3 regions of the Streptomyces sp. SudanB182_2057 genome follow, and region 2 is predicted to be linked to each of the others. Evidence: predicted binding sites of a transcription regulator. Region 2 holds the regulator's gene; each other region holds the start of a gene.
What was found. Region 2 encodes HrcA, which represses chaperone genes, less so after heat shock. Its sites were predicted from a motif close to TTNGCACTCNGNNNNNCNGAGTGCNAA; they were not measured.
Positions count from the first base shown of each region.

Region 1: groL (chaperonin GroEL) is a predicted target of HrcA. The motif match lies at 8,314-8,340, and genes of this name have one in related genera.
Region 3: groES (co-chaperone GroES) is a predicted target of HrcA. The motif match lies at 7,418-7,444, and genes of this name have one in related genera.

Region 1 covers NZ_OZ186798.1:4,661,174-4,671,655, reverse strand. Annotated here, with positions in the region: gene ACSURM_RS20540 (NADH:flavin oxidoreductase) at 1-904, opposite strand, end outside; gene ACSURM_RS20535 (nucleotide sugar dehydrogenase) at 1,126-2,499, shown strand; gene ACSURM_RS20530 (glycosyltransferase family 2 protein) at 2,496-3,974, shown strand; gene ACSURM_RS20525 (hypothetical protein) at 3,971-4,129, shown strand; gene ACSURM_RS20520 (polysaccharide deacetylase family protein) at 4,126-5,682, shown strand; gene groL (chaperonin GroEL) at 6,529-8,151, opposite strand; gene ACSURM_RS20510 (cold-shock protein) at 8,460-8,663, opposite strand; gene ACSURM_RS20505 (MoaD/ThiS family protein) at 9,096-9,371, opposite strand; gene thrC (threonine synthase) at 9,368-10,482, opposite strand, start outside.
Region 2 covers NZ_OZ186798.1:5,545,091-5,555,572, reverse strand. Annotated here, with positions in the region: gene ACSURM_RS24500 (S41 family peptidase) at 1-3,050, opposite strand, end outside; gene ACSURM_RS24495 (VOC family protein) at 3,108-3,500, opposite strand; gene ACSURM_RS24490 (16S rRNA (uracil(1498)-N(3))-methyltransferase) at 3,520-4,257, opposite strand; gene ACSURM_RS24485 (nitronate monooxygenase) at 4,254-5,372, opposite strand; gene dnaJ (molecular chaperone DnaJ) at 5,493-6,629, opposite strand; gene hrcA (heat-inducible transcriptional repressor HrcA) at 6,630-7,646, opposite strand; gene ACSURM_RS24470 (MBL fold metallo-hydrolase) at 7,808-8,530, shown strand; gene ACSURM_RS24465 (DUF3097 domain-containing protein) at 8,599-9,471, shown strand; gene ACSURM_RS24460 (Uma2 family endonuclease) at 9,449-10,027, opposite strand; gene hemW (radical SAM family heme chaperone HemW) at 10,127-10,482, opposite strand, start outside.
Region 3 covers NZ_OZ186798.1:3,508,474-3,518,955, reverse strand. Annotated here, with positions in the region: tRNA gene ACSURM_RS15005 (tRNA-Gly) at 82-154, shown strand; gene ACSURM_RS15000 (LacI family DNA-binding transcriptional regulator) at 313-1,350, shown strand; gene ACSURM_RS14995 (LCP family protein) at 1,504-2,559, shown strand; gene ACSURM_RS14990 (YciI family protein) at 2,715-3,071, shown strand; gene ACSURM_RS14985 (RNA polymerase sigma factor) at 3,111-4,391, shown strand; gene ACSURM_RS14980 (THUMP-like domain-containing protein) at 4,376-5,542, opposite strand; gene ACSURM_RS14975 (polysaccharide deacetylase family protein) at 5,633-6,532, shown strand; gene ACSURM_RS14970 (polysaccharide deacetylase family protein) at 6,529-7,347, shown strand; gene groES (co-chaperone GroES) at 7,592-7,900, shown strand; gene groL (chaperonin GroEL) at 8,018-9,655, shown strand; gene ACSURM_RS14955 (ester cyclase) at 9,719-10,426, opposite strand.

The DNA.
Region 1 (10,482 bases), 880 kb from region 2:
CGACCGTGATGACCTGCTTGCCGGTGAGCTTCTTGGTCCAGCCGGCCAGGTTCAGGTCGGAGCCGTCGAACTCGGGCTGCCAGTAGCGGCGGGTGGAGGCGTGGAAGACGTCGACACCGGCCTCGGCGAGCGGGGCGAGGACGGCCTCCAGCTCGCCGGGGGTCTCGGCGAGGCGGGCGGTGTAGTCCTGCTGCTTCCACTGCGAGTAGCGGAAGATGACCGGGAACTCGGGGGAGACCGCCTCGCGGACCGCGGCGACGACCTCGGCCGCGAACCGGGTGCGGGCCACCGCGTCGCCGCCGTAGGCGTCGGTGCGGCGGTTGGTGCCCGCCCACAGGAACTGGTCGAGCAGGTAGCCGTGGGCGCCGTGGATCTCCACGCCGTCGAAGCCGATGCGCTCGGCGTCGGCCGCGGCCCGCGCGAAGGCGCCGATGACATCGTCGACGTCCTTCTGCGTCATCGTCACGCCCGTGGGCTCCGCGCCCGCGGTGACCAGGCCGGAGGGGCCGATGGCGGGGGCGTCCGGGTAGGGCCGCTGGCCCTGCTTGCGGACCATGCCGATGTGCCACAGCTGCGGGACGATGGCGCCGCCCGCCGCGTGCACCTCCTCGGCGACCTTCGCCCAGCCCGCCAGCTGCTCCTCGCCGTGGAACAGCGGGACGCGGCCGCTCTCGCCGGCCGACTCGTGGCCGATGTAGGTGCCCTCGGTGACGATGAGGCCGACACCGGCGGCGGCCCGGCGCGCGTAGTACGAGCGCACGTCCGCGCCGGGGATGCCGCCCGGGGAGAACTTCCGGGTCATCGGGGCCATCACGATCCGGTTCGGGACGGTGAGGCCGTTCAGCCGGACCGGGCGGGAGAGGACGCGGGCCGCGCGGGAGGCGGCGGGCGCGGAAGTGGTCATGGGGGAGCTCCTAGCTATCCAGGGGCGACCAGCTGGTATGTGCGGCTGCATTGTTGCAGTACTTTAAGTAATGCCGGGACCCCGGGCCCCCATTCCCGGGCGGCGCCACGCGGCCGTGTGAACCCCGCCATACCCCTCGTCCGGCGACAACCGGGTGAATTGCCCGCACTTCCCTGTCGCGCCGCCGGGAGGATCGAGCTACGAGCCTTAAATAACACAGGGTGACTATTACGCAACACAACGCGAGCAGCGGAGTGACCTGGGCGCCCGGCGCCGGTCCCGGAGTCACGCGGTGGACCGACCGCCTCGACGCGGCCGGCGCACACACCCCCACCCCCCTGCGGGGACTGACCGTCGCCGTCGTCGGCCTCGGCTACGTCGGCCTGCCCACCGCCCTCGGCCTGCTGGACGCCGGCGCCACCGTCCTCGGCATCGACATCAGCGAACAGCGGCTGGCGGACATCCGCACCGGCGACGTCGACCTGCTCCCGGCCCAGCACGCCGCCCTGGCCTGCACCCAGAACACCGGCGACTTCCTGCTCACCACGGACGCCGGCACCCTGCCCCGCGCGGACGCCGTCATCGTCTGCGTACCCACCCCGGTCACCGAGGACCACCGGCCCGACCTGCGCGCCCTGCGCGCCGCCTGCGCCACCGTGGTCGAACGGGCCGTACCGGGCCAGCTGATCGTGCTGACCTCCACCAGCCACGTCGGCACCACCCGGGACCTGCTGCTGACCCCGCTCGCCGCCCGCGGCCTGGCCGCCGAGCAGGACGTCCTCGTCGCCTTCGCCCCCGAGCGCATCGACCCGGGCAACGAACGCCACACCCCCGAGACCACCCCGCGGATCGTCGGCGGCGCCGGACCGGTCAGCTCCCGGGCCGCCGCGTTCGTGCTGCGGCCCACCGCCTCGCGCATCCACCAGGTGCCCGACCCGGAGACCGCCGAGATGGCCAAGCTCTGGGAGAACATCTTCCGCGCGGTCAACATCGCCCTCGCCAACGAACTGTCGGAGGCCTGCGCGCACCTCGGCCTCGCGCCCGTCGAGGTCATCGACGCCGCCGCCACCAAGCCGTACGGCTTCATGCCGTTCTACCCGGGCCCCGGGGCCGGCGGCCACTGCATCCCCTGCGACCCGTACTACCTGCTGCACCAGCTGCCGCCCGGCGGACCGTCCGCCCCCGTGCTGAGCCGCGCCATGACCGCCCTGCGCGAGCGCCCTGCGCGGATCGCCGCGCAGGCCGCCGAGCGGCTGCGCGCCGACGGCCGCCCGCTCGACGGCGCCCGCGTCCTGGTCCTCGGGGCCGCCTACAAGCCGGGCGTGTCCGACATGCGGGAGAGCCCGGCGCTGCGGCTGCTCGCCCTGCTCGCCGAGCAGGGCGCCGACGCCCGCTACAGCGACTGCCACGTGCCGCGCCTGACCGTGCGCGGCCGGGAGCTGCGGTCCGTGGCGGACCCGCACAAGGAGCCCTGGGACCTGGTGATCGTGCACACCGTGCACCCCGGCACCGACCTCGGCTGGCTGGACGCCGTGCCGCGGGTGCTGGACACCCGGTACCGCATCCGGCCCGCCGCCCCCGCCGCGGTCCGGTGAGCTCCGTACCCGACGCCCTGCCCCCGGCGTCCGCCGCGGCCGGTTCCCTCCTCCGCCGCCGGCTGCGGGCCCGCCTGGGCGGGGCACTGGAGACGATGGCCCCGCGCGAACGGGCCGCCCTGGTACGGCTGCTCGGCCTGATCGCGCTGCTGCCGGTACTGCTGCTGATCGCCCGCCGCTCGGTCCGGCTGCCGTACGAGCCCAGCCTCATCACCTGCTACGGCCTGGCGGTGCTCACCGGCACCGCCGGCCTGCTCTACCTCGCCTACACCCAGTACGACGACCCGGCCGTACGCACCCTGCGCCGCCGGGCCCCGGACCACGGGACGTTCCCGGCGCTGCCGGACCGGCCCAAGGTCAGTTTCCTGCTCGCGGTCAAGGACGAGGTCGGCAACGTCGAGGCCTGCGTCCGCTCGATGGCCGCCTCCGACTACCCCGGCCTCCAGATCATCGTCGTCGACGACGGCTCCCGGGACGGCACCGGCGCGGTCCTCGACGGCCTCGCGGACGAACTCGGCATCACCGTCGTCCGGCTGGAGCGCAACATCGGCAAGAAGGCCGCCCTGGTGCGCGCCTGCGCGCTGGCCGACGGCGACATCCTGATGTTCACCGACTCCGACTGCGTCCTCGCCCCGGACGCGGTCCGGCAGTGCGTACGGGCCATGGTCCGCCATCCCGACCTCGGCGCGGTCAGCGGGCACTGCCGCGCCCTCAACCCGCACCAGAGCACGCTGACCCGCGTCCAGGACGTCTGGTACGAGGGACAGTTCCGGATCGCCAAGGCGGCCGAGGCGGCGTACGGGGCGGTCACCTGCGTCTCCGGTCCGCTGGCCGCGTTCCGGCGCGAGGCCGTCTACAACTACCTGCCCGCCTGGGCGGAGGACCGGTTCGCGGGCGCCCCGTTCCGGTTCGCCACCGACCGGCAGCTGACCGGGTACGTGCTCGGCCAGGCCTGGCGCGGACGCGCCCTCAAACAGCGGCACGCCGGCTCCCCGTTCGTCGCCGGACACGACCACCCCGAGCGGCGCTGGCTGGTGGGCTACACCAAGTCCGCCCGGGTGTGGACCAACGTGCCCGCCCACTGGCGCCCCTTCCTCCACCAGCAGGTCCGCTGGAAGAAGAGCTTCATCCGCAACCTCTTCTTCACCGGCGGCTTCATGTGGCGCCGGGGGCCGGTCCCGGCCCTGCTCTACTACGGCCACGCCCTGTGGGTGCTGGCCGCGCCCGCCCTGGTCTTCCTGCACCTGGTGTGGGCCCCGCTGCACTGGACGGCCGGGCTCACCGCGCTCTACGTGGCCGGGATGCTGCTCAAGGGCAGCATCTGGGGCCTGGCGTTCCGGTTCGACAACCCGGGCGACAGGCGCTGGCGCTACCGGCCCCTGATGAGCCTGCTGTCCTGCTGTGTCCTGGCGTGGCTGCTGCCGTACGCCGCCCTCACCCTCCGCCGTGGAATCTGGACGAGGACCCCCGCATGATCATCACCGCCACCCCGTCGACACCGCGCCCGCCCCGGCGGGGCCGGGTCCGCAAGGGCATCGGCCACCTGTTCCGGCTGACCGTCACCGTGCTCTCCGCCGCCACCGTGCTCGCCCTCTACTACGTCGTCCTCACCCGGGGAGGCTCCCGGTGAGGACACGCGGCGGCACCCGTACGACCACCGCCGGCCGCGGGACGGGCCGCCGGCTGTCCGGCGCCGCGGTGCGCAGCGCGTCCGCCGCCCTCGCCGCCGTCGTGGTGGCGACGCCGTTCCTCGGCGCGTGGAGCTACGAGAACGCGCGGCGCGCGGTGTCCGCGCAGGCCGCCGCGCCCCGCGCCGGGCAGGACGCGCTGCCCGGGGAGATCGTCAGGACCCGCGCGAGCGCGCCGATCGTGCTCGCCTACCACGACGTCAACCCCGAGCCCACCAACGACTACACGCTCACCCCGCGGCAGCTGGACACCCAGCTCGCCAAGCTGGCGGCGGCGGGCTACCGCTCCCTGACCACCGAGGAGTTCACCCGCTACCTGGCCACGGGCACGACACCGGCGCCGCACACCGTCTACCTCACCTTCGACGACGGCACCCGGGGACTGTGGGCACACGCCGACCAGGTCCTCGCCAAGCACCACATGCACGCGGCGTCCTTCCTGATCACCGGCGCCGTCGGCACCCACCGCCCGTACTACCTGTCCTGGGCCGAGATCGGCCTCATGAAGTCCTCCGGGCGCTGGGACTTCCAGGACCACACGCACCTCAGCCACGAGCGGGCGGCGATCGACGCCGCCGGACACCAGGGCTCGGTGCTCGCCAACCGGCTCTGGCTGGCGGACGAGAACCGGCTGGAGACCGAGAGCGAGTACCGCACCCGGGTGCGCGCCGACCTGGACGAGTCGCTGCGGGCGTTCTCCGACCACCGCCTGCCGGCGCCCCAGCTGTTCGCCTACCCGTTCTCGGAGACGGCCGGGCCGACCAACCTCGCCGCCCGCGACACCTCCGTGCTGGAACGGCTGCTGCGGGAGCGGTTCACCGCGTCGCTGACCAACGTCTCCTCGCGCCCCCTGCCCGCCGGGCCGCGCGCGGCCGCCGCACGGCAGGTGCAGCGCCTGGAGGTGATGCGGACGACGTCCACGAACACCTTCGCGAAGCAGCTGAACGAGTGGGTCTCCCGCGCGCCGGACGAGGTCCCCGAACCGCTGCGCAACCCCGAGCAGTGGCAGTTCCCGGGCAGCCCGTCGGGCACCGGCCTGGCGGCGCTGACCGGCAAGGGGGTGGCGAACGGCACGTACGTCTCGGCCGTCCACCTGCCGATGGGTACGGCGGACTGGAACACCTACCGGGTGAGCGCCACCGTCGCCGGGCTGAGCGGGACCAGGACCAGCGCGTCGGTGGAGGTCGGGCACGGCAGTCTGGTGCCCGTCACGGTGACCGTCTCCGAGGCGGGAGTGCGGGTGACCGAGCGGCCGGCCGACGGCACGGCCCGCGTCACGACCGGCAGACTCGCCCCGGCGGCGGAACACCGGCTGAACCTGGAGGTCTCCCCCGGCGGCGTCCGCGTCACCGTGGACGGCGGTCACGCGCTGGTGGCCCGCGCCACGGAGGAACCCGACCCGGCGCGCACCGGCGGAGGCGTGTCCCTGGCGGTACGCAACGAGGCGGACGAGGCGGCGTGGCCCCGCTTCCGCGCGCTGCGCATCAGCCCCTGAACCCGGCGCAGTTTTCCAGTGGCCGTCGGGCCGCTCGCTTCCCGGTCAGTGTCGGGCTTCCGCGAGGTGAGTCAAGGGCGCTGCGCGTCGCCTTCGGCGATGGCCCTGCGGGCCACCCTTGACATACCTCGCTCCAGCCCGGGGCAGAAGCGAGCGAGCGGCCGAAAGAACAGTGGCCCAGCCCGGCACCGGACCCATAGGTGAGCTACACACTCCCGTAGCCAAGGGACGCACTCGCGCCTCGCCAGCACGCCGGGTCGGCACAGCGGCTTGCGGGCGGGTGGGCGGGTCCTGGGGACGACGGCGACTGCCAGGGCACCCCTGTCCGCGAGGGCCGAGGAGGCGAGGGGCAGGGGGACTTAGTTATGGACAAGCAGTCCAAAACAACACCCCCCACGCCCGCCGCCACCGCACACCACCCGCCGGTCCGTAGGCCGCCGAACCGGCCCGGCGGCCATGCGAAGCGAGGACGCGCACCCGCCACCAGGCCGGAAGCCGCTAAGCCCACCCGGCGTGCAGGCGAGGCGCGGACGCGCATCCCCGGCCCACGATGCGAACGCAGCCCACCGCAGGGCCCGACCAGGTCCAGTCGGCCACTTTCCCCGGGCCGCCCGCTCGCTTCTCCCCCGTGCTGGAGCGAGGTGTGTCAAGGGTGGCCCGCAGGGCCATCGGCGCAGCCGACGCGGAACGCGCCCTTGACTCACCTCGCGGAAGCACGACACTCACCGAGAAGCGGGCGGCCCACGGCAACCCGACAACCCCGAGAACGCCCGAGGGCGGTACCCCCGGCCGAAAGCCAGGGGTACCGCCCTCGTTCGTAGGACAGGTGATCAACCCTCGGGTCGATCAGAAGTCCATGTCACCGCCCGGCATGCCGCCGCCGGCCGGGGCCGCGGCCTTCTCCGGCTTGTCGGCGATGACGGCCTCGGTGGTGAGGAACAGCGCGGCGATCGACGCGGCGTTCTGCAGCGCGGAGCGCGTCACCTTCGCCGGGTCGATGATGCCCTCGCCGACCAGGTCGACGTACTCGCCGGTCGCGGCGTTCAGGCCGTGGCCCGGGGTCAGGTTGCGCACCTTCTCCACCACGACACCGCCCTCGAGGCCGGCGTTCACGGCGATCTGCTTCAGCGGGGCCTCCAGGGCGATGCGCACGGCGTTGGCGCCGGTCGCCTCGTCACCCTCCAGCTCCAGCTTCTCGAAGACCTGGGAAGCCTGGAGCAGGGCCACGCCACCACCGGCGACGATGCCCTCCTCGACGGCGGCCTTCGCGTTGCGGACGGCGTCCTCGATGCGGTGCTTGCGCTCCTTGAGCTCCACCTCGGTGGCGGCACCGGCCTTGATGACGGCCACGCCGCCCGCGAGCTTGGCCAGGCGCTCCTGGAGCTTCTCGCGGTCGTAGTCGGAGTCGCTGTTCTCGATCTCGGCGCGGATCTGGTTGACCCGGCCGTTGACCTGCTCGGAGGAGCCGGCACCGTCGACGATGGTGGTCTCGTCCTTGGTGATGACGACCTTGCGGGCGCGGCCCAGGAGGTCCAGGGTCGCGTTCTCCAGCTTGAGGCCGACCTCCTCGGAGATGACCTCGCCGCCCGTGAGGATGGCGATGTCGCCGAGCATGGCCTTGCGGCGGTCGCCGAAGCCCGGGGCCTTGACGGCGACGGACTTGAAGGTGCCGCGGATCTTGTTGACGACCAGGGTCGACAGGGCCTCGCCCTCGACGTCCTCGGCGATGATCAGCAGCGGCTTGCCCGACTGCATGACCTTCTCCAGCAGCGGGAGCAGGTCCTTCACCGCGGAGATCTTGGAGTTGGCGATGAGGATGTACGGGTCCTCGAGCACCGCCTCCATGCGCTCCATGTCGGTCGCGAAGTAGGCGGAGATGTAGCCCTTGTCGAAGCGCATGCCCTCGGTGAGCTCGAGCTCCAGACCGAAGGTGTTGGACTCCTCGACGGTGATGACGCCTTCCTTGCCGACCTTGTCCATGGCCTCGGCGATCAGCTCGCCGATCTGGGTGTCGGCGGCGGAGATGGACGCGGTGGAGGCGATCTGCTCCTTGGTCTCGACGTCCTTCGCCTGCTCCAGCAGGGCGGCGGAGACGGCCTCGACGGCCTTCTCGATACCGCGCTTCAGGGCCATCGGGTTGGCGCCGGCGGCGACGTTGCGCAGGCCCTCCTTGACCAGGGCCTGGGCGAGCACGGTCGCGGTGGTCGTACCGTCACCGGCGACGTCGTCCGTCTTCTTGGCGACTTCCTTGACCAGCTCGGCGCCGATCTTCTCGTACGGGTCCTCGAGCTCGATCTCCTTGGCGATGGAGACACCATCGTTGGTGATCGTGGGCGCGCCCCACTTCTTCTCGAGGACGACGTTGCGGCCCTTGGGGCCGAGCGTCACCTTCACGGCGTCCGCGAGCTGGTTCATGCCGCGCTCGAGGCCGCGCCGCGCCTCCTCGTCGAACGCGATGATCTTGGCCATGTGAAGTGGTCCCTCCAGGACTGGGGGTGATTCCTTCGGACCGCGCCCGCGCCCGCGACGGACGGCTCGCCGGCCTCGTGGTTCCTTGCCCCACCCGGCCCGCGGGCCTCACCGACCCGGTCCTTCACTGTCACTCTCACCTTCAGAGTGCTAACGCAATGATTAGCACTCGGCATGGTCGAGTGCAAGCGCCCGGCCGGGTGGAGAGGTCCCCGTCAGCCGCCCGCGAACGCGGGAACCGGGACCCGGCGACGGCACGGCGAAGGGCCCGCACCCTCTGCGAGGTGCGGGCCCTTCACACGAAACATTCAGGCGGTGACGCGAACCATGTCGGCCTGCGGACCCTTCTGGCCCTGCGAGATCTCGAACTCGACCCGCTGGCCCTCTTCCAGGGTGCGGTAGCCGTCCATCTGAATCGCGCTGTAGTGGACGAAGACGTCCGCACCACCGTCGACCGCGATGAAGCCGTACCCCTTCTCCGCGTTGAACCACTTGACGGTGCCCTGAGCCATGCCTAACTCCCCTATTACTGGCCCTTGCACAGATCCACACTTCGCGGACCCGGGTCAGACCTCACCCCCCAACTGGTCGGGGGCGTGCGCCGGAACGCGTCGACCGCGGCCGAATGTATCTGTCCAACTGCCGTCTGCAACAGGTCAATCGGACGAGAAATCTGGACGTCGGAGATCCGGAATATGGCGAGAATTCACCAGACTTCAGGGCAAGTCGGGCCCCATAAAAGCCACAAAAGCCGCGCGGAACCCGCACAACTTGGCTGTTTCTCATCGGGCGCACGGCATGATCGCGGGGCTCGCGGCAACCCGGCCGCGACCGTGTTCCCCAACTCTACCGCGTTCAATCACGCAGAATTGCCCCCTCCGTTTCTCTCACGGAGGGGGCAATCGAGTGGACGGTCAGTGACCGGCCTTACCGTCGGTGAATGGTCAGCCGCCGGCGACCGCAGGGATGATCGAGATACCGGCGCCGTCGGGGGTCGCCGTGTCCAGGCCCTGCTCGAAGCGCACGTCGTCGTCGTTGACGTACACGTTGACGAACCGGCGCAGCTTGCCCTGGTCGTCCAGGACGCGGGCGGCGATCCCCGTGTGGTTCTTCTCCAGGTCCGCGATGACCTCGCCGAGCGTGCCGCCCTCGGCCGGGACCTCGGCCCGGCCGCCGGTGTAGGTGCGCAGGATGGTGGGGATGCGAACGGTCACGCTCATGCGAGGCCAGCCTCTCGGAAGGAGTCCAGGGTCGGGCGGATGGTGGCGGTCAGACCGGTCCCGGCGACCGCGTCCAGGGTCTTCAGGCCGTCACCGGTGTTGAGGACGACGGTGGTCTTCGCCGGGTCCAGCAGGCCCTCCGCGAGCAGCTTGCGGGTCACGCCGACGGTCACGCCGCCCGCCGTCTCCGCGAAGATGCCCTCGGTGCGCGCCAGCAGCCGGATGGCGTCGACGATCTCCGCGTCCGTGACGTCCTCCACGGCACCGCCGGTGCGGCGGGCCACGTCCAGGACGTAGGGGCCGTCGGCCGGGTTGCCGATCGCCAGGGACTTGGCGATGGTGTCCGGCTTCTGCGGCCGTACGACGTCGTGGCCGGCCTTGAAGGCGGTGGAGACCGGGGAACAGCCCTCGGCCTGGGCGCCGAAGATCTTGTACGGCCGGTCCTCGACCAGCCCGAGCTTGATCAGCTCCTGGAGACCCTTGTCGATCTTCGTGAGCTGGGAGCCGGAGGCGATCGGGATGACGATCTGGTCGGGCAGCCGCCAGCCGAGCTGCTCGCAGATCTCGTACGCCAGCGTCTTGGAGCCCTCGGCGTAGTACGGCCGCAGGTTGACGTTGACGAAGCCCCAGCCCTCGCCGGCCGGGTCGCCGATCAGCTCGGAGCAGAAGCGGTTCACGTCGTCGTAGTTGCCCTCGATGCCGACGAGTTCACCGCCGTAGACCGCGGCCATGACGACCTTGCCCTGCTCCAGGTCGTGCGGGATGAACACGCAGGAGCGGAAGCCGGCCCGGGCGGCGGCGGCGCCGACGGCTCCGGCGAGGTTGCCGGTGGAGGAGCAGGACAGGGTGGTGAAGCCGAAGGCGCGGGCGGCCTCCAGGGCCTGGGCGACGACCCGGTCCTTGAAGGAGTGGGTCGGGTTGCCGGAGTCGTCCTTGACGTACAGGCCGCCGGTCACGCCCAGTTCGCGGGCGAGGTTGTCGGCCTTGACGAGCTTGGTCCAGCCGGGGTTGAGATTGGGCTTGCCGGCGACGTCGGCCGGGACCGGCAGCAGCGGGGCGTAGCGCCAGATGCTGGCGGGGCCGGCCTCGATGCGACGGCGCAGTTCCTCGG
Region 2 (10,482 bases):
ACCAGGCGGTAGCGGCTGTCGATGCCGATGACGCCGCCCCAGGTGCGGGTGCCGACGACCGGGCCGATACCGAGGGCCTTGATCGCCGCGTTGACGATGTCGCCGTCCGAGCCGGAGAACTCGTTGGCGACGGCGACGACCGGGCCGCGCGGCGCGTCGAGCGGGTAGCTGGTGGGGCGCATGCCGCGCGCCAGGTCCCAGCCGATGATCCGGCGGGCCAGCTTCTCCACCACCAGTTGGGAGGTGTGGCCGCCCCGGTTCTCCCGGACGTCGACCACGAGTCCCTCGCGGGCGACCTCCACGCGCAGGTCGCGGTGGATCTGGGCCCAGCCGGGGGCCTGCATGTCGGGGACGTGGAGGTAGCCGAGGCGGCCGCCGGAGGCCGCGTGGACGTGGGCGCGGCGGTCGGCGACCCAGGCGTGGTAGCGCAGGGGCTCCTCGTCGGCGATGGGGACGACGACGGTGTGCCGGGGCTCGCCACCGCCGGCCGGGGAGACGGTCAGCTCCACCGGGTGGCCCGCCGTGCCGACCAGCAGCGGGCCCGGGCCCGTCACCGGGTCGACCGGGTGCCCGGCCACCGCGATGACGGCGTCCCCGGGGCGGACCGCGACGCCGGGCGCGGCGAGCGGGGAGCGGGCGTCCGGGTCGGAGGTCTCCGCCGGCAGGATCCGGTCGATGCGCCAGCTGCCGTCCGGGTGCCGGGAGATGTCGGCGCCGAGCAGGCCGTGCCGGGCGCGTCCGGAGCCGCCGCGCGGGGTGACGTAGGCGTGCGAGGTGCCCAGCTCGCCGTGCACCTCCCACAGCAGGTCGACCAGGTCGCTGTGGGTGGCGAGCCGGGCCAGCAGCGGGCGGTAGCGGTCGAGGATCCCGGACCAGTCGGCGCCGCCGAGGTCGGCGCGCCAGAAGTGGTCGCGCATGAGGCGGCCGGTCTCGTCGTACATCTGCCGCCACTCGGCGGCCGGGTCGACGGTCTGCCGGACCCGGGCGAGGTCGACGGTGACGCTGGTGTCGCCGTCGTCGTCGCTGCCGGTGCGCCGGTCGCTGGGCACGACCCGCAGCCGGCCGTCGCTCCACAGCAGCAGGCGCTTGCCGTCGCCGCTGACCTCGAAGTGGTCGGCGTCGGCGGCGAGGTGCTCCAGGCGGCGCTGGGCGAGGTCGTAGCGCTCCAGCTCGGTGTGCGGGTCGGGGTCCTCGGGGTGGGCGCGGGCGGTGCCGAGGACCCCTCGCACCGGGTGGCGCAGCCACAGGACGCCGTCCTTGGCGGCGCGCAGCGTGGAGTAGCGGCCGGCCTCCACCGGGAAGGGGACTATGCGGTCGGCGAGCCCTTCGAGGTCGACGCGGGTGGCCGGGGTGCCCTCGCTGTCGGGGGTCTCGTCCTTGTCGGGGGTCTCGAAGGGGCGGCCGTGGCGCTGCGGCCCGAACGGCGAGGGGGTGGTGGCGGCCAGGGGGATCAGGTGCGGCCGGGCGCCCACCACGAAGGCGAGGTCGAAGACGTGTTCGTCGTAGACCGGGTCGAAGGCGCGGTTGGAGAGGAACGCCAGATGTTTGCCGTCGAGGGTGAAGGCGGGCGCGTAGTCCTGGAAGCGCAGCGGGGTCGCCTCGGTGACCGACAGGTCGGTGGTGTGGGCGATGCGCAGCTGGGACAGCGGGCGCGGGCCGGGGTGGGACCAGGCCAGCCAGGCGGAGTCCGGGGAGAAGGCGAGCCCGGAGACCTCGCCGTCGTCGCTGCGGTCGACTTCGCGGACCTCGCCGGTCTCGCGCTCGACCAGCAGCAGCCGGCCGTCGTGCGCGGCGACGGCGGCCCGGCTGCCGTCGGGCGCCATGGCCAGTTCCAGGACCCGGCCGAGCTGTCCGGCGGCGAGCCGGCGCGGCGGGGCACCGGGCACGGTGCCGGTCGCCGGGGCGAACTCCAGGGCGTCCTCGCCCTCGGCGTCCGTCACCCACACCACCCACTCCTCGCCGTCGGCGCGGAAGGCGCGCGGCATGCGGGCGCGGACGCCGGGGGTGGCGGCCAGGGCGCGGGCGGGGCCGGAGCGGTGGGTGACCCAGTGGACGCCGCCGCGCACGCAGACGGCGCTGCCGCGCGCGGTGTGGTCGGGGGACGCCTCGCCGAACCAGCGGGAGGCGTTGACCGGGTACGGCCGCAGGTCCACGCGGGGCCCGCCGAGCCGTATCCCCAGCCGGCGCGGCTCGGCGCCCTCCAGGTCGTCCAGCAGCCACAGTTCACCGGCCGAGCTGTAGACGATCCGGGTGCCGTCGCCGGCCGCGTGCCGGGCGTAGAAGCCTCCGCCACGCTCGGCTTCGCTCGCGCGGGAGGTGCCCTCGAGGGGCGTGTGCCGGCGCAGGTCGGAGCCGTCGGCGAGGGAGGAGTAGAGGGCTCCGGTGCCCTCGTGGTCGGAGAGGAACGCGATGCGGTCGCCCGCCCACACCGGGCACTCGATGTTCCCGTCGAGGTCCTCGTGCAGCCGTACGAACTCCCCGGCGCCTTCTCCGCCCAGGGCGGACCGGTCGATCCACAGCTTGCCCGCCGTGCCGCCCCGGTAGCGCTTCCAGTAGGCGGCCTCGCGGCCCATCGGCGCGGACAGCAGCACGGTGGCCGGGCCGAGGGCGACGCCGCCGACCGGGCCGTAGGGCAGGGTCTCGGCCGGGCCGCCGTCCAGCGGGACGGCGTGCGCCCAGGTGTGCCGGAAGCTGTGCCGGCCGTGCGCGCCGAGCGCGAGCACCCGCCCGTCCGGGGTCCAGCCGCGCACCTCCGTACGGGAGTTGCCCCAGTACGTCAGCCGCTTGGCGGGTCCGCCGTCGACCGGGGCGACATGCACCTCGGGGGCGCCGTCCCGGGTGGACGTCCAGGCGAGGTGCCGTCCGTCCGGTGACAGGCGGGGCTGGGTCACCGGCATGTTGTCGGCGCTGACCCGCCAGGCCCGGCCGCCGTCCAGCGGGGCGAGCCATACGTCGTCCTCGGCGACGAAGGTCACCAAGTCGCCGTGCAGATGGGGGAACCGGAGGTAGCCGGAGCCGTGCGCGTTTCCCGTCGAAGCACCCTGAGTCACCCCGTCACTCTACGCAGCGACGGGCCCGCCCCGCCCCCGGTTTCCGGTCACTCGCGGTCAGCCGCGCAGCAACAGCCACTCCTGGAGTTCCACCAAGTTCCCCTCCGGGTCCTTCAGATGGGCGACGCGCATGCGGTCGGTCATGGGCGCCGGGCCGTGCAGCAGGGTCGCGCCCCGGGCGGTGATCCCGGCGCAGTAGGCGTCGAGGTCGTCGACGCGCAGCACGACCAGGGAGCGGTGCCCGGTGGCGGTGTCCCCCGCCTCGGCCAGGACCCCGGCCATCATCGAGCGGTCCTGGAGGGCGATCCCGGCGGAACCGGTGTGCGGGCTGAACTTCTCGTACGGCCCCTCGGTCGCGCCGGACTGCGGCTTGAGACCGAGGACATCGGCGTAGAAGCGGTAGCAGGCGGCGAAGTCACTGACCAGGAGCCGGACTTGGGCGAGTTCCACGGGGCCTCCGAGTGGTGTCCTAGGACCAGCGGCCGGTGCGGCCCAGCAGCAGGGCCGCGGCGGCGGTGCCGGCGGTGGAGGTGCGCAGGACGGTCGGGCCGAGGACGTACGGCGTGGCGCCGGCCTGGGCGAACAGCGCCAGCTCCTCCGGCGAGACGCCTCCCTCGGGGCCGACGACCAGCACGATCTCGCCCTCGGTGGGCAGCTGGGCGGTGGCCAGCCGCTCCGTGCCGCTCTCGTGGAGCACGGCGGCGAAGTCGGCGCGGGCCAGCAGCGCGGCCACCTGTTTGGTCGTCGCCGCGTCCGCGACCTCGGGGAAGCGGACCCGGCGGGACTGCTTGCCGGCCTCGCGGGCGGTGGCCCGCCACTTGCCGAGGGCCTTGAGCCCGCGGTCGCCCTTCCACTGGGTGATGCAGCGGGACGCCTGCCAGGGCACGATCGCGTCGACGCCGACCTCGGTCATGGTCTCGACCGCGACCTCCCCGCGGTCGCCCTTGGGCAGGGCCTGCACGACGGTGAGCCGCGGGCTCGGCGCCGGTTCCTCGGCCACCGCGTCCATGCGGACGATCAGCCGGTCCTTGCCCTCGGTGCCGGTCACCTCGCACACCGCGTAGCGCCCGGCGCCGTCGGTGAGGACAACCTCCTCGCCGGGCCGCAGCCGCTTCACGGAGACGGCGTGGCGGCCCTCGGCGCCCTCCAGGACGAACCGGTCGCCGTCCGACTCCAAGCGCTCCACCACGAAGACGGGGGCGGTCACGCGCCCTCACCCCCCTTACGGGACGCGTCCCCACGGAATCCGTCCTTGGGGGATTCGTCCGACAACGCTGTCCGGGCCTCGGCGAGTTCCGCCGCCAGCACCTCCACCAGCCGCCCGGCCGGCAGCCGCCGGGCCATGCGGTGGCCCTGCCCCGCCCACAGCGCCATGCCCTGCGCGTCACCGGCCTTCGCGGCGGCCTTGCGCAGCGGCGAGGTGAGTTGGTGGACGTCCGGGTAGGCGGCGGGCGCGTACGGGCCGTGTTCGCGCAGGAAGCGGTTGACCAGGGAGCGGGCCGGGCGGCCCGAGAAGGCGCGGGTCAGCCGGGTGCGCGCGAAGAGGGGGTCGGTCAGCGCCTGTTTGTACGGCTCGGGCGCGCCGGACTCGTCGGTGGTGAGGAAGGCGGTGCCGAGCTGTGCCGCTTCGGCGCCGGCCGCGAGGACGGCGGCGATCTGGCCGCCGCGCATGATGCCGCCGGCGGCGACGACCGGGATGTCCACGGCCTCACGGATCTGCGCGAGCAGCGACAGCAGCCCGGTGCCGGCGCCGTCGTCCTCGGGCGAGTCGCGGTGGGTGCCCTGGTGGCCGCCGGCCTCCACGCCCTGCGCGACCACCGCGTCCGCCCCGGCCGCCTCGACCGCGCGGGCCTCGTCCGCGGTGGTGGCGGTGACCAGGGTGAGGGTCCCGGCCCGGCGCAGCCGCGCGACGACCTCGCGGTCGGGCACGCCGAAGTGGAAGGAGACCACCGGGACCGGGTCGTCGAGCAGGACGGCGAGCTTGGCGTCGTAGCCGTCGTCCCGGCCGCCGTCCGGCTCGCCCAGCTCGGTCTCGTACCAGGCGGCCTCGCCGGCCAGCTGATGGGCGTAGACCTCGACGGCGCCGGACTCGGCGAGGTCGGGCTGCGGCATGAACAGGTTGACGCCGAACGGGCGGCTCGTGAGCCCGCGCAGTCGCGTGATCTCCTGGTACATCCCGTCGGCGGTCTTGTACCCGGCGGCGAGGAACCCGAGGCCGCCGGCCTCGCAGACGGCGGCGGCGAGCTGCGGGACGGAGACTCCGCCCGCCATGGGTGCCTGCACGATCGGGAGGGGAAGGAGATCGGTCAGCGCGGAGGACATGACCGCATGGTGTCACGTCCGCCGGACCGGCCGGAATCGGGGCTTCCCCCGGAACGACCCTGAGGCGCCCCCGGCACGACCCGGGGACGCCCGCCCGTCGATCTGGTCCCTCAGCCGACGTCAGCGGCCGTTGAACGCGTCCTTCAGCCGCGAGAACAGGCCCTGCTGTCCCGGCTGGAACTGGCCCTGCGGCCGTTCCTCGCCGCGGAGCTTGGCCAGTTCGCGCAGCAGGCGCTCCTGCTCGGGGTCCAGCTTGGTCGGGGTCTGCACCTCGACGTGCACGATCAGGTCGCCCCGGCCGCCGCCGCGCAGATGCGTGACACCGCGGTCGTGCAGCGGGATCGACTGGCCGGACTGGGTGCCGGGCCGGATGTCGACCTCCTCCATGCCGTCCAGGGTCTCCAGCGGCACCTTGGTGCCGAGCGCCGCGGCCGTCATCGGGATGGTCACCGTGCAGTGCAGGTCGTCGCCGCGCCGCTGGAAGGTCGGGTGCGGCAGCTCGTGGATCTCCACGTACAGGTCGCCGGCCGGGCCGCCGCCGGGGCCGACCTCGCCCTCGCCCGCGAGCTGGATCCGGGTGCCGTTGTCGACACCGGCCGGGATCTTCACGGTGAGCGTGCGGCGGGAGCGCACGCGGCCGTCGCCGGCGCACTCCGGGCACGGCGTCGGCACGACCGTGCCGAAGCCCTGGCACTGCGGGCACGGCCGGGAGGTCATGACCTGGCCCAGGAAGGACCGGGTGACCTGCGAGACCTCGCCCCGGCCGCGGCACATGTCACACGTCTGGGCGGACGTGCCGGGGGCCGCGCCCTCGCCGGTGCAGGTGTTGCAGACGATGGCGGTGTCGACCTGGATGTCCTTGGTCGTCCCGAAGGCCGCCTCGTCCAGCTCGACCTCGATCCGGATCATCGCGTCCTGGCCGCGCCGGGTGCGCGAGCGCGGCCCGCGCTGCGACGCCGTACCGAAGAACGCGTCCATGATGTCGGAGAAGTTGCCGAAGCCGCCGGCCCCGAAGCCGCCCGCGCCGGCGCCGCCGGACTGCGAGAGCGGGTCGCCGCCGAGGTCGTAGACCTGCTTCTTCTGCGGGTCCGACAGCACCTCGTAAGCGGCGTTGATCTCCTTGAACCGCTCCTGGGTCTTCGGATCCGGGTTGACGTCCGGGTGCAGCTCGCGCGCGAGCCGCCGGAACGCCTTCTTGATCTCATCCTGCGACGCGTCGCGGCGCACGCCGAGAACGGCGTAGTAGTCCGTGGCCACTTACGACTCCGCCAGGATCTGTCCGACGTACCGTGCCACTGCGCGTACCGCTCCCATCGTTCCCGGGTAATCCATGCGGGTCGGTCCGACCACGCCGAGCTTGGCAACCGCCTCGCCGCCCGAACCGTAGCCGACCGACACGACGGACGTGGAGTTGAGTCCCTCGTGGGCGTTCTCGTGGCCGATGCGCACGGTCACGCCCGGGTCCTTCGCCTCGCCGAGGAGCTTGAGGAGCACGACCTGCTCCTCCAGTGCCTCCAGGACGGGCCTGATCGTGAGGGGGAAGTCGTGCCCGAAGCGGGTCAGATTGGCGGTACCGCCGATCATCAGCCGCTCCTCGTTCTCCTCCACGAGTGTCTCCAGCAGGGTGGAGAGCACCGTGGAGACCGTACCTCGGTCCTCCGGCTCGAAGGCGTCCGGCAGGTCCTCGACCAGCATCGGCACATCGGTGAACCGGCGGCCCGCGACCCTGCTGTTCAGCCGGGCCCGCAGATCCGCCAGCGATGCCTCGCCGAACGGGGCCGGGCAGTCGACCATACGCTGCTCGACCCGGCCGGTGTCGGTGATCAGCACGAGCATCACGCGCGCCGGGGCGAGCGAGAGCAGCTCCACGTGCCGGACCGTGGACCGGGTCAGCGACGGGTACTGCACGACGGCGACCTGCCGGGTCAGCTGCGCGAGCAGCCGCACCGTGCGCGCCACGACGTCGTCGAGGTCGACGGCGCCCTCCAGGAAGTTCTGGATCGCCCGCCGCTCGGGCGCGGTCATCGGCTTCACGCCCGCGAGCTTGTCCACGAACAGGCGGTAGCCCTTGTCGGTGGGGATGCGCCCCGCGCTGGTGTGCGGCTGCGCGATGTACCCCTCCTCCTCCAGGGCCGCCATGTCGTTGCGGACGGTGGCCGGGGAGACGCCGAGGTTGTGCCGCTCGGTGAGCGCCTTGGAACCGACCGGCTCCTCGGTGCCCACGTAGTCCTGGACGATGGCGCGCAGTACCTGAAGCCTGCGTTCACTCAGCATGCGCGCGCACCTCCAGCACGTCGTCCCTCGTCCCATCGGATCGTCCGCCTGGCACTCTTCCCACACGAGTGCCAGCATTCCCCGGCCCAGTGTACGGCCGTCGGGTACACCCGGGGCAAGGTCGGGCCGCGCCGCCGGGTCGTACCGCTAGCGTCGCGGGTATGAGCGTGACTTGGGAAGAGCTGGGGTGGGAACGGCTGGCGGCCGGGGTGGGGCGGTGCCGGCTGCCGGGCTGGGACTGCACGGCGGGGCTGGTCGTGGGCGAGGGGACGGCGCTGCTCGTGGACGCCGGTTCGAGCCTGGCGGAGGGGGCCCGGCTGCGCGCGCGGGCCGAGGAGCTGGCGGGCGGCCGTGTGACCCATCTCGCGCTCACCCATCCCCACTTCGACCACGTCTTCGGCGCGGCGGTGTTCGCCGGGGCGGAGCTGTACGGGGCGGTCGGCCTGGACGCGGTGTTCGCGTTCGAGCGGGCGGAGCTGCGGCTGGACGCGGTGCGCAACGGGCTGCCGGTCGCCGACGCCGACGAGGCCGTGGACGCGCTGGTCGCGCCCCGGCACCTGGTGTCCGGCGAGTGGACGCTGGACCTCGGCGGCGGCCGCCAGGCGCTGCTGGCCAACGTGGGCCCGGGCCACACCGCGCACGACCTCGCGGTGCTGATCCCCGGCTCCCCGGAGGTCGTCTTCTGCGGCGACCTGGTGGAGGAGTCCGGCGAGCCCCAGGCCGGCCCGGACGCGGTCCCCGCCCGCTGGCCGGACGCCCTGGACCGGCTGCTGGCGCTGGGCGGCGAGGACGCGGTGTACGTGCCCGGTCACGGAGCGGTGGTGGACGCGGCGTTCGTACGACGTCAACGGGACGAGCTGGCGGCACGGTTCGGCGTGATCTGAACGGCGGTTCTCTTCGCATTCCGGCGTGTCGCGCTTGTCACGGCACGGCTTCTCCTATCGTCATCCGAATGCGCCCACCCGTCTCCCGCCACCGCCCTTCCAACGAGGGCCCTTCGGGCCCGCGCCCTCGTGTGTATTCGCCGGATCTCACCCCTCCCTGGAAGAAGAAGCCGCAGCCGGCGCCGGAGGTGGCCGCCGAGCCAGGCCTGGTGGTGGAGGAGGCCGGTACCGGGTTCTGCGGCGCGGTGATCCGTTGCGAGGCGGGCACGGTGACTCTGGAGGACCGCTTCGGCAAGCACCGCGTCTTCCCCCTGGAACCGCGCGGCTTCCTGCTGGAGGGCAGGCCCGTCACCCTGGTCCGCCCGGCCTCGGCCCCGGCCCGCCCCACCCGTACGGCGTCCGGCTCGATCGCCGTCCCCCAGGCACGCGCGCGCGTGGCCCGCGCCGGCCGCATCTACGTGGAGGGCCGGCACGACGCCGAACTGGTCGAGAAGGTCTGGGGCGACGACCTGCGCGTCGAGGGCGTGGTCGTGGAGTACCTGGAGGGCGTGGACGACCTGCCGGCCATCGTGGAGTCCTTCGCCCCGGGGCCCGACGCCCGGCTGGGCGTCCTGGTGGACCACCTGGTGCCGGGCACCAAGGAATGGCGGATCGCCCAGTCGGTCACCAGCGAACACGCCCTGGTCGTCGGCCACCCGTTCATCGACATCTGGCAGGCGGTGAAGCCCGCCTCCCTGGGCATCGAGGCGTGGCCGACGGTACCGAAGGGCCAGGACTGGAAGACGGGGGTCTGCCGGTCCCTGGGCTGGCCGGCGGAGAACACCGGCGCGGTATGGCAGGCGATCCTGAAACGGGTCCGGTCCTACAAGGACCTGGAACCGGAACTGCTGGGCCGCGTGGAGGAACTGATCGACTTCGTCACGGGTAGCGGTGGGGCTTGACGTCCGGAAGCGTTCCGAACTCGCTGGTGTCGAGTTCGAGCCCGAGATCCTTCAACGGGACCGGCTCGCCGAACTTGATGATTTCCTGAGCGAAGTAGTCGGCGTCCTCCCTTTGACCCATGGGCCTCGTCAGCAAGACACAGTGCGCCATGATCGGGTCGATGACGAGGTAGGTGGGAATCCCGCCCGCCGCGTAGATGGAGCGCTTGACCACGTAGTCCTGGTGGACGCTTGATTTGGAGACGACCTCCACCACGGCCGTGACCAGCTGTGACGGCAACAGACGGCCTGCGGCAGGCAGTACGTCCGGCGCCGCGACCACCAGATCCGGGACAGGCATGCTCTCCTCACCGAGGATGCCCACGTCCTGGGTCTGGAGGGGATACCACCGCTCCAGAGGAATCTGCCTCTGTGTGTGCAGCACGATCAGGTTGTGCACCAGATCGGGGCTGGCCATCATCACGATTACCCCCCGGAGAAGCTCGGCCTTGACGCCCTCGGGAGGCTCGATCTCGTCGAGGTACTTGGCCATTCCACGCTCGTCCACAGCGGTCATCTCCGTGGCCTCCACATCCGCCGCGTCCTTTTGGCGGCAGCCTACGAACCAGGTTAGGGACCGAACCTGCGCTCCGGGGGGATTCACTCACCCGAGTGATCAGTCCACCAGGTCCCGCACCACCGCGTCCGCCAGCAGGCGTCCGCGCAGGGTCAGTGCGGCCCGGCCCTCCTCGTACGGCCGTTCCTGGAGGAGGCCGTCCGCCAGGGCGCGCCGGGAGGCCGCGAGGCCCTCCGGCTTGAGCAGGGACAGGGGGACGCCCTCGCGCAGCCGGAGTTCCAGGAGGACGCGTTCCACGCGGCGGTCCTCGTCCGAGAGGATCTCGCGGCCGGCGCCCGGAGAGCGTCCGTCGGCGAGCGCCGCCGCGTACGCGCCGGGGTGTTTCACGTTCCACCAGCGCACGCCGCCCACGTGCGAGTGCGCCCCCGGTCCGGCGCCCCACCAGTCGGCGCCGC
Region 3 (10,482 bases), 2.0 Mb from region 2:
TGACTGGAGTTGCGGAGGCACCCCCTTCCTGCGCTATGATCATCACACAGCGAACGGCCGGAACACCGGCCCGGAGCCAGTGCGTTGGTGGTCCAAGGAAAGACGCCCCGCTTCCTGCGGGGAGATGCAGGTGCAAGGCCTGCCCGGCGCTCCACTCGACACCCCGCCCCCGGGACACCGGAGGCGGGGTGTCCGCGTTGTGCGGGCTGCGAAAGTTTCGGCTCAGTTTTCGGACTCGGTTCCGAAAGTTTCGAGGGCTTCGCGGATGCACAGTTCTTCGTCGCGGGCTCCCGCGCCGCTACGATCGCCCGTATGAAGCCTCCGAAGCCCGCAGCAGCACAGACGGCGACCCTCGCCGAGATCGCCCGGGAGGCCGGGGTCTCCGCCCCGACTGTTTCGAAGGTCCTCAACGGCCGTGCCGACGTCGCCCCGGCGACGCGCACCCGGGTGGAGGAACTGCTGCGCTCCCATGGCTACCGGCGCCGACGTGCCGAGGCGTCCCGCTCACCGCTGATCGACCTCGTCTTCCACGAACTGGAGAGCGCCTGGGCGCTGGAGGTCATCCGGGGCGTGGAGAACGTGGCCAGGGACGCCGGGCTGAGCGTGGTGCTGTCCGAGTCGGCCGGCCGGCTCACCCCCGGCCGCACCTGGGCCGACCAGGTCGCCGCCCGCCGCCCGCACGGCGTGGTGCTGGTGCTGTCGGACCTCGACGAGTCCCAGCGGGCCCTGCTGACCAGCCGCTCCGTGCCGTTCGTGGTGATGGACCCGGCCGGCGACCCGGGCCCGGACGTGCCCTCCATCGGCGCCACCAACTGGCAGGGCGGGCTCGCCGCCACCCGGCACCTGGTGGAACTCGGCCACACCCGGATCGGCGCCGTCAGCGGCCCGTCCCGGATGATGGGCAGCCGGGCCCGGATGGACGGCTACCGGGCGGCGCTGGAGACGGCCGGGCTGCCCGTGGATCCCTCGCTGGTGCTCGCCGGAGACTTCCACCACGACGCCGGGTACCGCCTGGGCCTGGAGCTGCTGCGCCGCCCGGACCGGCCCACCGCCGTCTTCGCGGGCAACGACCTCCAGGCCCTCGGCCTGTACGAGGCCGCCCGCGAGCTGGGCCTGCGCATCCCGGAGGACCTCAGCGTGGTCGGCTTCGACGATCTGCCGGTGGCCCGCTGGGTGGGCCCGCCGCTGACCACCGTGCGGCAGCCGCTGACCGAGATGGCCGAGGCCGCGGCCCGGCTGGTGCTGGAGCTGGGGCGGGCCGAGGACGAGCGGGCGACGACCCGGGTCGAGCTGGCGACGAGCCTGGTGGTGCGCTCCAGCACCGCCGCTCCCGCGCGGACCGGAAGCTGACGTACCGAGGCCCCCGGTCCGGCGTGGCCGTCTCCCGCGCCGGCACCTCGTCCAACGGTCCGGCGCCGACCGCAAGATGAGAATTTCACAAGAAAACCGGCTTGCGCCGAAAGCGCTAACAGCCCGTTCATCATTCGGACTTATGTTCCTGTCGTGACGCGACACGAGGAGCAGGACGAGACGGGCAGACGGACGGGCCGGCGGCCCAGGGCGCTCCGGATTGCCGGCCTGACCCTGGCGGGCACCCTGGTGCTGGCCGTGGCGGCGGCGGGCTGGGCGTACTGGCATCTGAACCACAACATCACCAGCGTCGACATCGACAGCGCGCTCGGCGACGACCGGCCCGCCCGCGCGATGTTCACCCCCGCCCCGGCCGCCTCCGCCGACGGCTCCCCGGTGCCCACCGGCTCGCTGAACATCCTGGTCCTCGGCTCGGACTCGCGCAGCGGCGCGGCCAACCGGGAGCTGGGCGGCGGGGACAGCGAGGGCGCCCGGTCCGACACGGCGATGGTCGTGCACCTCGACGCGGGCCGGACGACGGCGACCGTGGTCAGCATCCCGCGCGACACGCTTGTCACCCGCCCGTCCTGCCCGCTCGGCTCGGGCGGCACCTCGGCACCGGCGTACGGCGCGATGTTCAACAGCGCCTACGAGGTGGGCGGTCCGGTGTGCGCGGTGAAGACCGTGGAGACCCTCACCGGTGTCCGCATGGACCACTATCTCGAGATCGACTTCTCCGGCTTCGCCCGGCTGGTCGACGCGCTCGGCGGGGTGGACGTCACCACCGACCAGGACATCGACGACGACCAGAGCCACCTGCGCCTCCCGGCCGGCACCCACCACCTCGACGGCACGCGGGCCCTGGCGCTCGCCCGCACCCGGCACGGCATAGGCGACGGCAGCGACCTGGGCCGCATAGGGCTCCAGCAGACGCTGGTGAAGGCCCTGCTGGAGCAGGTCTCCGACGCCGGACTGCTCACCGACCCGGCCCGGCTGTACCGGGTCGCCGACGCCGCCACCGCCGGCCTGACCACCGACACCGGACTGGACTCCCTGGGCGAGCTGATGAGCCTCGGCCGGAGCCTGGAGGGCCTCACCGCCGACCGGGTGACGACGGTGACGATGCCGGTCGTCACGGCCCCCTCCGACCCCAACCGCGTGATCCCCGAGGAACCCCGGGCGAGCGAACTCTGGGCGTCCCTGCGCTGAACTTCGGCGGTTCTGGGGGTGTTCGGGGTGCACGGAGCGGGCGGCGGAGAAATCTCCCGGGATTTTTTCCGGTCGCGTGTCGATCCTGGCGTCTCCCGTTCGACGTACAGGTGTGCGGCGGGGAACGGCCCCGCCGCCCGACCGAGGGAGACACCATGCCCCGCTACCTGTCGCTCGTGCGCATCGACGAGTCCACCGCGCCCGCCGGGGGCCCCAGCCCGGAGCTGATGCGGCGGATGGGCGAGCTGATCGAGGAGATGACCAAGGCCGGGGTCCTGCTGGACACCTCCGGGCTGACCCCGGCCGCGCAGGCCGTCCGGGTGGCCTGGGACGGCGAGCGGACCTCCGTGACCGACGGGCCGTTCGCCGAGTCCAAGGAGGTCGTCGGCGGCTACGCTTTCATGCAGTGCAAGGACCGCGCCGAGGCCCTGGAATGGACCCGGCGTTTCCTGAGCATCCACGGCCCGGAGTGGACCATCGCCTGCGAGCTGCGGGAAATCGTTGAGCACTGAGTACTGAGCCACTTGGCCGAAAGCCTCGCGCGGTGTTGCATGTGGGCTGTGCGATCACAGCCCACGGCAGACCGGCCGACCCCCGCCCAGGCCATCGAGACCGTCTTCCGGCTCCAGGCGCCGCGAGTGATCGCCGTCGTCACGCGGATCGTGCGGGACGTCGGCATCGCCGAGGAACTGGCGCAGGACGCGCTGGTCGCCGCGCTGGAGCAGTGGCCCCGGGACGGGGTGCCCGACAACCCCGGCGCCTGGCTGACGGCCACCGCCCGGCGCCGGGCGATCGACCTGGTCCGGCGCCGTGAGGTCTACGCCCGCAAACTCGCCGAGATCGGCCGGGACCTGGAGACCACCGCGCCGCCCGAGGAGCCCGCCGACCCCGACGGCATCGACGACGACCTGCTCCGGCTGGTCTTCACCGCCTGCCACCCGGTGCTGACCCCGCAGGCCCGCACCGCGCTCACGCTGCGCCTGCTCGGCGGCCTGACCACGGCCGAGATCGCCCGCGCCTTCCTGCTGCCGGAGCCGACGGTCGCGCAGCGGATCGTCCGCGCCAAACGCACCCTCGCGGCGAAGAACGTCGCCTTCGAGGTGCCGTACGGACCCGACCGCGCCGCCCGCCTCGGCTCCGTCCTGGACGTCGTCTACCTGATCTTCAACGAGGGGTACGCGGCCACCGCAGGCGACGACTGGCTGCGCCCCGGCCTGTGCGAGGACGCCCTGCGGCTGGCCCGGCTGCTGTCCGGGCTGATGCCCGGGGAGCCCGAGGTGCACGGCCTGACCGCGCTGCTGGAGTTCCAGGCGTCCCGCACCCCCGCCCGGACCGCCCCCGACGGCACACCGGTGCTGCTGCGGGACCAGGACCGCCGCCGCTGGAACCGCATGCTCATCGCGCGCGGGGTGCACGCCCTGGAGCGCGCCGGAGCCACCGCGGCGGGACCGCCGGGACCGTACGCCCTCCAGGCGGCCATCGCCGCCTGCCACGCGCGCGCGTACACCTACGAGGAGACCGACTGGCGGGCCATCGCCGCCCTGTACGGACTGCTGGCCGCCCGCGCGCCGTCCCCGGTGGTCGAGCTGAACCGCGCGGTCGCCGTGTCGATGGCCGAGGGCCCGCGGCGGGGCCTGGAACTGGTGGACGCCCTGGCCGCCGAGCCCGCGCTGCGCGGCTACCACCTGCTGCCCAGCGTCCGCGGCGACCTGCTGTCGCGGCTGGGACGCGCCCCCGAGGCCCGCGAGGAGTTCCTGCGGGCGGCCGGGCTGACCCGCAACGAACGCGAACGCGCGCTGCTGCTGCGCCGGGCGGATCAGCCCAGCGGCTGACCGATCAGCATCGTCGGCGCCCCCGCCACCCGAGTGAGGAAGACGGTGGCCGCGTTCGGCCCCTGCGGCCGCACCTTGCGGCGCAGCTCCTCCGGTTCGACGGCCGAGCCGCGCTTCTTCACGGTGAGCGTGCCGACCTCGCGCTCGCGCAGCAGGGCTTTGAGCCGCTTGACGTTGAAGGGCAGCCGGTCGGTGATCTCGTAGCCGGTGGCGTAGGGCGTGGGCCGCGGCTCGTCGGCGGTGACGTAGGCGATGGTCGCGTCCAGCAGCCCGCCGCCGAGTTCCTCGGCCACCTCCGCGACCAGGTGCGCGCGGATGACCGCGCCGTCCGGCTCGTACAGGTACCGCCCCACCGGCCGCACCGCCGGGTCGGGCAGCCCGCGGCCGAGCAGCGTGCGCGGCCCCGGCAGCAGGGTGGCCCGTACGGCGCCCGGTGCCCCGGTGCCGAACCACAGCACGGCCTCCTTCACGTCCCCGCCGTCCGAGATCCACTCGGCCTCGGCCTCGGCCGGAACGATCTCGTGCGGGATGCCGGGCGCGATCTTCAGCGCCGCGCGGGGCGCCCGGCGGGCCGTCTCGACCGCCCAGGACAGCGGCGGCGAGTACGCCTCCGGGTCGAACACCCGGCCCCGCCCGCCGCGCCGGGCCGGGTCCGCGAACACCGCGTCGTACCCGGCGGTGTCCACCTCCGTCACATCGGCCTCGCGCACCTCGATCAGCTCCGCGAGGCCCAGCGCCTCGGCGTTGGCGCGGGCCGCCGCCGCGGTCAGCGGGTCGCGGTCCACGGCCAGCACCCGGATCCCGGCCCGCGCCAGCGCGATGGCGTCCCCGCCGATGCCGCAGCACAGGTCGGCCACGGAGGTCACGCCCAGCTCCGTCAGCCGCCGCGCCCGGTACGCGGCCACGCTCGCCCGGGTGGACTGCTCGACCCCGTTCGGGGTGAAGAACATCCGGCCGGCGTCCTCCGCCCCGAACTTCGCCACCGCCCGCTGCCGCAGCCGGGCCTGGCCCAGCGCGGCCGAGACCAGTTCGGCGGGGTGGTCGCGGCGCAGCCGGGTGGCCACCGCGAGTTCCCGCGCGGGCTCGGTGTCGCGCACCTCGTCGAGGAGGGCGCGGCCTTCGGGGGTGAGGAGCAGAGCGAGGTCGTTCACCGGCTCATTGTGGGCCAGTCGGTGGATGGTGCGCCCGCGGCGGCGGTGTCGGCCCGGCGTGCGGGCCGGGGCCTGGGAGGATCCGGCACCATGCGAGCAGTAGTACAAAATGACAAAATTCGGGCGCGGGTCGCGAAGACGGCCGCGGCCACCACCGCCCTCGCACTGGCCGCCCTCCTGACCGGCTGCGCCAAAGACCCCGCCCCGGCCCCGGCCCAGGGCGGCCCCGCCCGCCCCCTGGACCCCCGCGCCCGCCAGGCCGCCGAACACGCCCGGCTGGCCGCCGCCGCCCGGCGCTGGGGCCTGGAGCGGCCCCCGCTCACCCCTCCGGCTCCGCCCGCCGAAAAACCCCGGATCACCCCCCGGGACGGCTTCGAGGTGGACGGCCAGGAGGAGGAGAACCTCCCCCCGGTCTTCACCACCGTCCCCACCCGGCAGAAGGTCGTCTTCCTCACCATCGACGACGGCGCCGAGAAGGACCCGGCCTTCCTGCGCATGATGAGCGAGCTGAAGGTGCCGTACACCGCGTTCCTCAGCAACTACGTCATCGAGGACGACTACGGCTACTTCCGCCGGATGCGGGACCAGGGCGTCACCCTGAACAACCACACCCTGACCCACCCCTACCTGCCCGGCCTGTCCTACGAGGAGCAGCGCGCCGAGATCTGCGGCATGCAGACCGTCATGAAGAAGCAGTTCGGCAAGGCGCCCACCGTCTTCCGGCCGCCGTACGGCAACTACAACGGCGACACCCTGCGCGCCGCCAAGGAGTGCGGCATCAAGTACGCGCCGATCTGGGACGAGGAGGTCTTCGTCGACCACTGGGAGTACCGCGACTGGGACCGCCGGCTGCACCCCGGCGACATCGTCCTCACCCACTTCCGCGGCCGGGACGACTGGGACGGCACGATGGTGGACGACATGCGGAACTTCCTGGACAAGGTCACCCGCGAGGGCTACGCCGTCGCCCGCCTGGAGGACTACCTGTGAGGCGCCTGCGGGGCCCCGCCGCGGTCCTCGCGTCGGCCCTGCTCCTGACGGGCTGCGCCCAGTCCGTCGACCCCATCGAACGCCTCGGCAAGAAGGCCGCCGAAGGGGTGCACCCGCACGTCGCCCCCGGCCGGGAGCACCGGCACCGGGGGCTGGCCCGCCCGCTCGCCCGTCCCCCCGCCCACCCGGCCCGTCCCTTCCCCCGCCCCCCGGCCCGCCCGCTCGCCGGACACCCGGCGGTCACCGCCCCGCCCCCGGTGGTCGACCGCGTCCCCACCCGCGACCCGGTCGTCTTCCTCACCTACGGCGACGGCGCCGAACGCGACCCCCGCTTCGTCGACATGGTCCGCGCACTGCGCCTGCCGGTCACCCTGTTCCTCACCGGCAGCGCCGCCGCCCCCGGCCACCGCCACTTCGCCCGCCTGCGCGCGCTCGGCGCCGGCATCGGGAACCACACCCTCGGCCGCCGGGCCCCGGCCGGGCTGCCGTACGCCGGTCAGCGCGCCGAGATCTGCGGCCAGCAGGACCGCCTCCGCGCCCGCCTGGGCGTCCGCCCCCGCCTGTTCCGCCCGCCCCACGGCTCCTACGACCCGGCCACCCTGCGCGCCGCGGCCGACTGCGGCATCTCCGCGGTCGTCCTGTGGCGCACCGCCCTCACTCCGGCCGGCCTCACCCGCGGCCTCGCCCCCGGCGACATCGTCCTCGTGGACCCCGACGCGTCGGGCGGCGTCCCCCTGCGCGAGCGCACGGCGCGGGTCCTCAGAGCGGCTCAGGAAAGGGGCCTGACGGTGGCCCGCCTGGAGGACTACCTCTAGGAGAACCGGCTCCCCGGGCCCGCCGGTCAACGCGGGGACGGCCGATTCACCGTCGACGCGCCGCACGGGATTGGCACTCCGCTTGACCGAGTGCTAACCACGGTCATAGTCTCAGGTCTGGCACTCCGCAGGTGAGAGTGCCAACAAACGCGACGGGCAGGTCCGGCACCCGCGACGACGGATCGACCTGGTCGCCACCTCAGACAGTTAACCCCGTGAGATCTCCGAAGGGGGAGGTCGGATCGTGACGACCGCCAGCTCCAAGGTTGCCATCAAGCCGCTTGAGGACCGCATCGTGGTCCAGCCGCTGGACGCCGAGCAGACCACGGCCTCTGGCCTGGTCATTCCGGACACCGCGAAGGAGAAGCCCCAGGAGGGCGCCGTCCTCGCCGTGGGCCCGGGCCGGTTCGAGAACGGTGAGCGCCTTCCGCTCGACGTCAAGGTCGGCGACGTCGTCCTGTACAGCAAGTACGGCGGCACCGAGGTGAAGTACAACGGCGACGAGTACCTCGTCCTCTCGGCTCGCGACGTGCTCGCGATCATCGAGAAGTAATCACCTCAAGCAACTCTCCGCTTGAGCTGCGCCCCTGGCCCCCGCGACAGATAAGAAGCCGGGCGCCCGGGGCGCGGCGTTTTTCACCTACAGATTTCCGAGAGGGCTCCCGCTGTCATGGCGAAGATCCTGAAGTTCGACGAGGACGCCCGTCGCGCCCTTGAGCGCGGCGTCAACAAGCTTGCCGACACCGTCAAGGTGACGATCGGCCCCCGCGGCCGCAACGTCGTCATCGACAAGAAGTTCGGCGCCCCCACCATCACCAACGACGGTGTCACGATCGCCCGCGAGGTCGAGATCGAGGACCCGTACGAGAACCTCGGCGCCCAGCTGGTGAAGGAGGTGGCGACCAAGACCAACGACATCGCTGGTGACGGCACCACCACCGCCACCGTGCTCGCCCAGGCGCTGGTCCGCGAGGGCCTGAAGAACGTCGCCGCCGGCGCCTCCCCGGCCGCCCTGAAGAAGGGCATCGACGCCGCCGTCAAGGCCGTCTCCGAGGACCTGCTCGCCACCGCGCGCCCGATCGACGAGAAGTCCGACATCGCCGCCGTGGCCGCGCTGTCCGCCCAGGACCAGCAGGTCGGCGAGCTGATCGCCGAGGCGATGGACAAGGTCGGCAAGGACGGTGTCATCACCGTCGAGGAGTCCAACACCTTCGGCCTGGAGCTGGACTTCACCGAGGGCATGGCCTTCGACAAGGGCTACCTGTCGCCGTACTTCGTGACGGACCAGGAGCGCATGGAGGCCGTCCTGGAGGACCCCTACATCCTCATCAACCAGGGCAAGATCTCCGCCATCACCGAGCTGCTGCCGCTGCTGGAGAAGGTCATCCAGGCCGGCTCCTCCAAGCCGCTGCTGATCATCGCCGAGGACATCGAGGGCGAGGCCCTGTCGACCCTGGTGGTCAACAAGATCCGCGGCACCTTCAACGCCGTCGCGGTGAAGGCCCCCGGCTTCGGCGACCGCCGCAAGGCGATGCTCCAGGACATGGCCGTCCTCACCGGCGCCACCGTCATCTCCGAGGAGGTCGGCCTCAAGCTCGACCAGGTCGGTGTCGACGTGCTCGGCTCCGCCCGCCGCGTCACCGTCACCAAGGACGACACCACGATCGTCGACGGCGCCGGCAAGTCCGAGGACGTGCAGGGCCGCGTCGCCCAGATCAAGGCCGAGATCGAGAACACCGACTCCGACTGGGACCGCGAGAAGCTCCAGGAGCGCCTCGCGAAGCTGGCCGGCGGCGTGTGCGTGATCAAGGTCGGCGCCGCCACCGAGGTGGAGCTGAAGGAGAAGAAGCACCGTCTGGAGGACGCCATCTCCGCGACCCGCGCCGCGGTCGAGGAGGGCATCGTCTCCGGTGGTGGCTCCGCTCTGGTCCACGCCTCCAAGGTCCTCGAGGGCAACCTCGACAAGACCGGCGACGAGGCCACCGGTGTCGCCGTGGTCCGCAACGCCGTGGTCGAGCCGCTGCGCTGGATCGGCGAGAACGCCGGCCAGGAGGGCTACGTCATCGTGTCCAAGGTCAAGGACCTGGACAAGGGCCAGGGCTACAACGCCGCCACCGGCGAGTACGGCGACCTGATCAAGGCCGGCGTCATCGACCCGGTCAAGGTCACCCGCTCCGCCCTGGAGAACGCCGCCTCCATCGCCTCCCTGCTGCTCACGACCGAGACCCTGGTCGTCGAGAAGAAGGAAGAGGAAGACCCGGCCGCCGCGGGCCACAGCCACGGCCACGGCCACGGCCACTCGCACTGAGGCCGACGCCCGTGAGTGAAGGCCCGGTACCCGCCGAGGGTGCCGGGCCTTCGCCCTGTCCGCCTACCGCTCCAGCTCGTCCAGCGCCCCCAGCTGCTGCATCAGCCCCAGCTGGTCGTGCTGCCACCACAGCTCGGTGATCTTCCCGTCGGGACCGAACCGGAACAGCGTCATCCCGGTCATGGCGACCTGCCGTCCGGTGGGCGCGATCCCCAGGAAGTCGCCCCGGTGCGTGCCGCGCCAGGACCAGCGGGCACAGGCCCGGTCGCCCTCGGCGACCACGTCCTCGACCGTGAACGCGAAGTCGAAGGCGCCGCGCCACATCCGGAACTCGGCGCGCGCGTTGTCCAGCCCGATGGTGTCCTGCGGGTTCATCGGATCGCGGCCGTGGACGTCCTCGTCCAGCAGGTCGTTCAGCGGCGGCAGCCCGCCCGCCGCGCCCAGCGCCCGGAAGAACCGGCGCACGGCACGCTCCGCCGGCCGCTCGTCCCGCACGATGTCCAGACCGGTGAACGTGGGCCGCTCCTCGCACAGCGCGGCCAGCTCCCCGAAGAGCCGCTCCGCCTCCGGGAGCCCGGTGTCCCGCCGCGCCTCCTCGTACGAGGGGAACTCCACGACCTCCACCACGTGCGACGCGTCCGCGCGGTCCCGGCCCACCACCGCGTGCGTCGCCGTCCGTCTCCCGTGGGTCCGCCGGAGCCAGTCGTCCATCAGCCGGTTCATCTCGTCCAGCCGGCTCGTCCTGCACTCGATGAGCTGTACGAAGGTCATGGCGCCGCCTCCGGCCCCCCTGGTCCGGTAACCGTCCCGCCCATTTTCCCACCGGG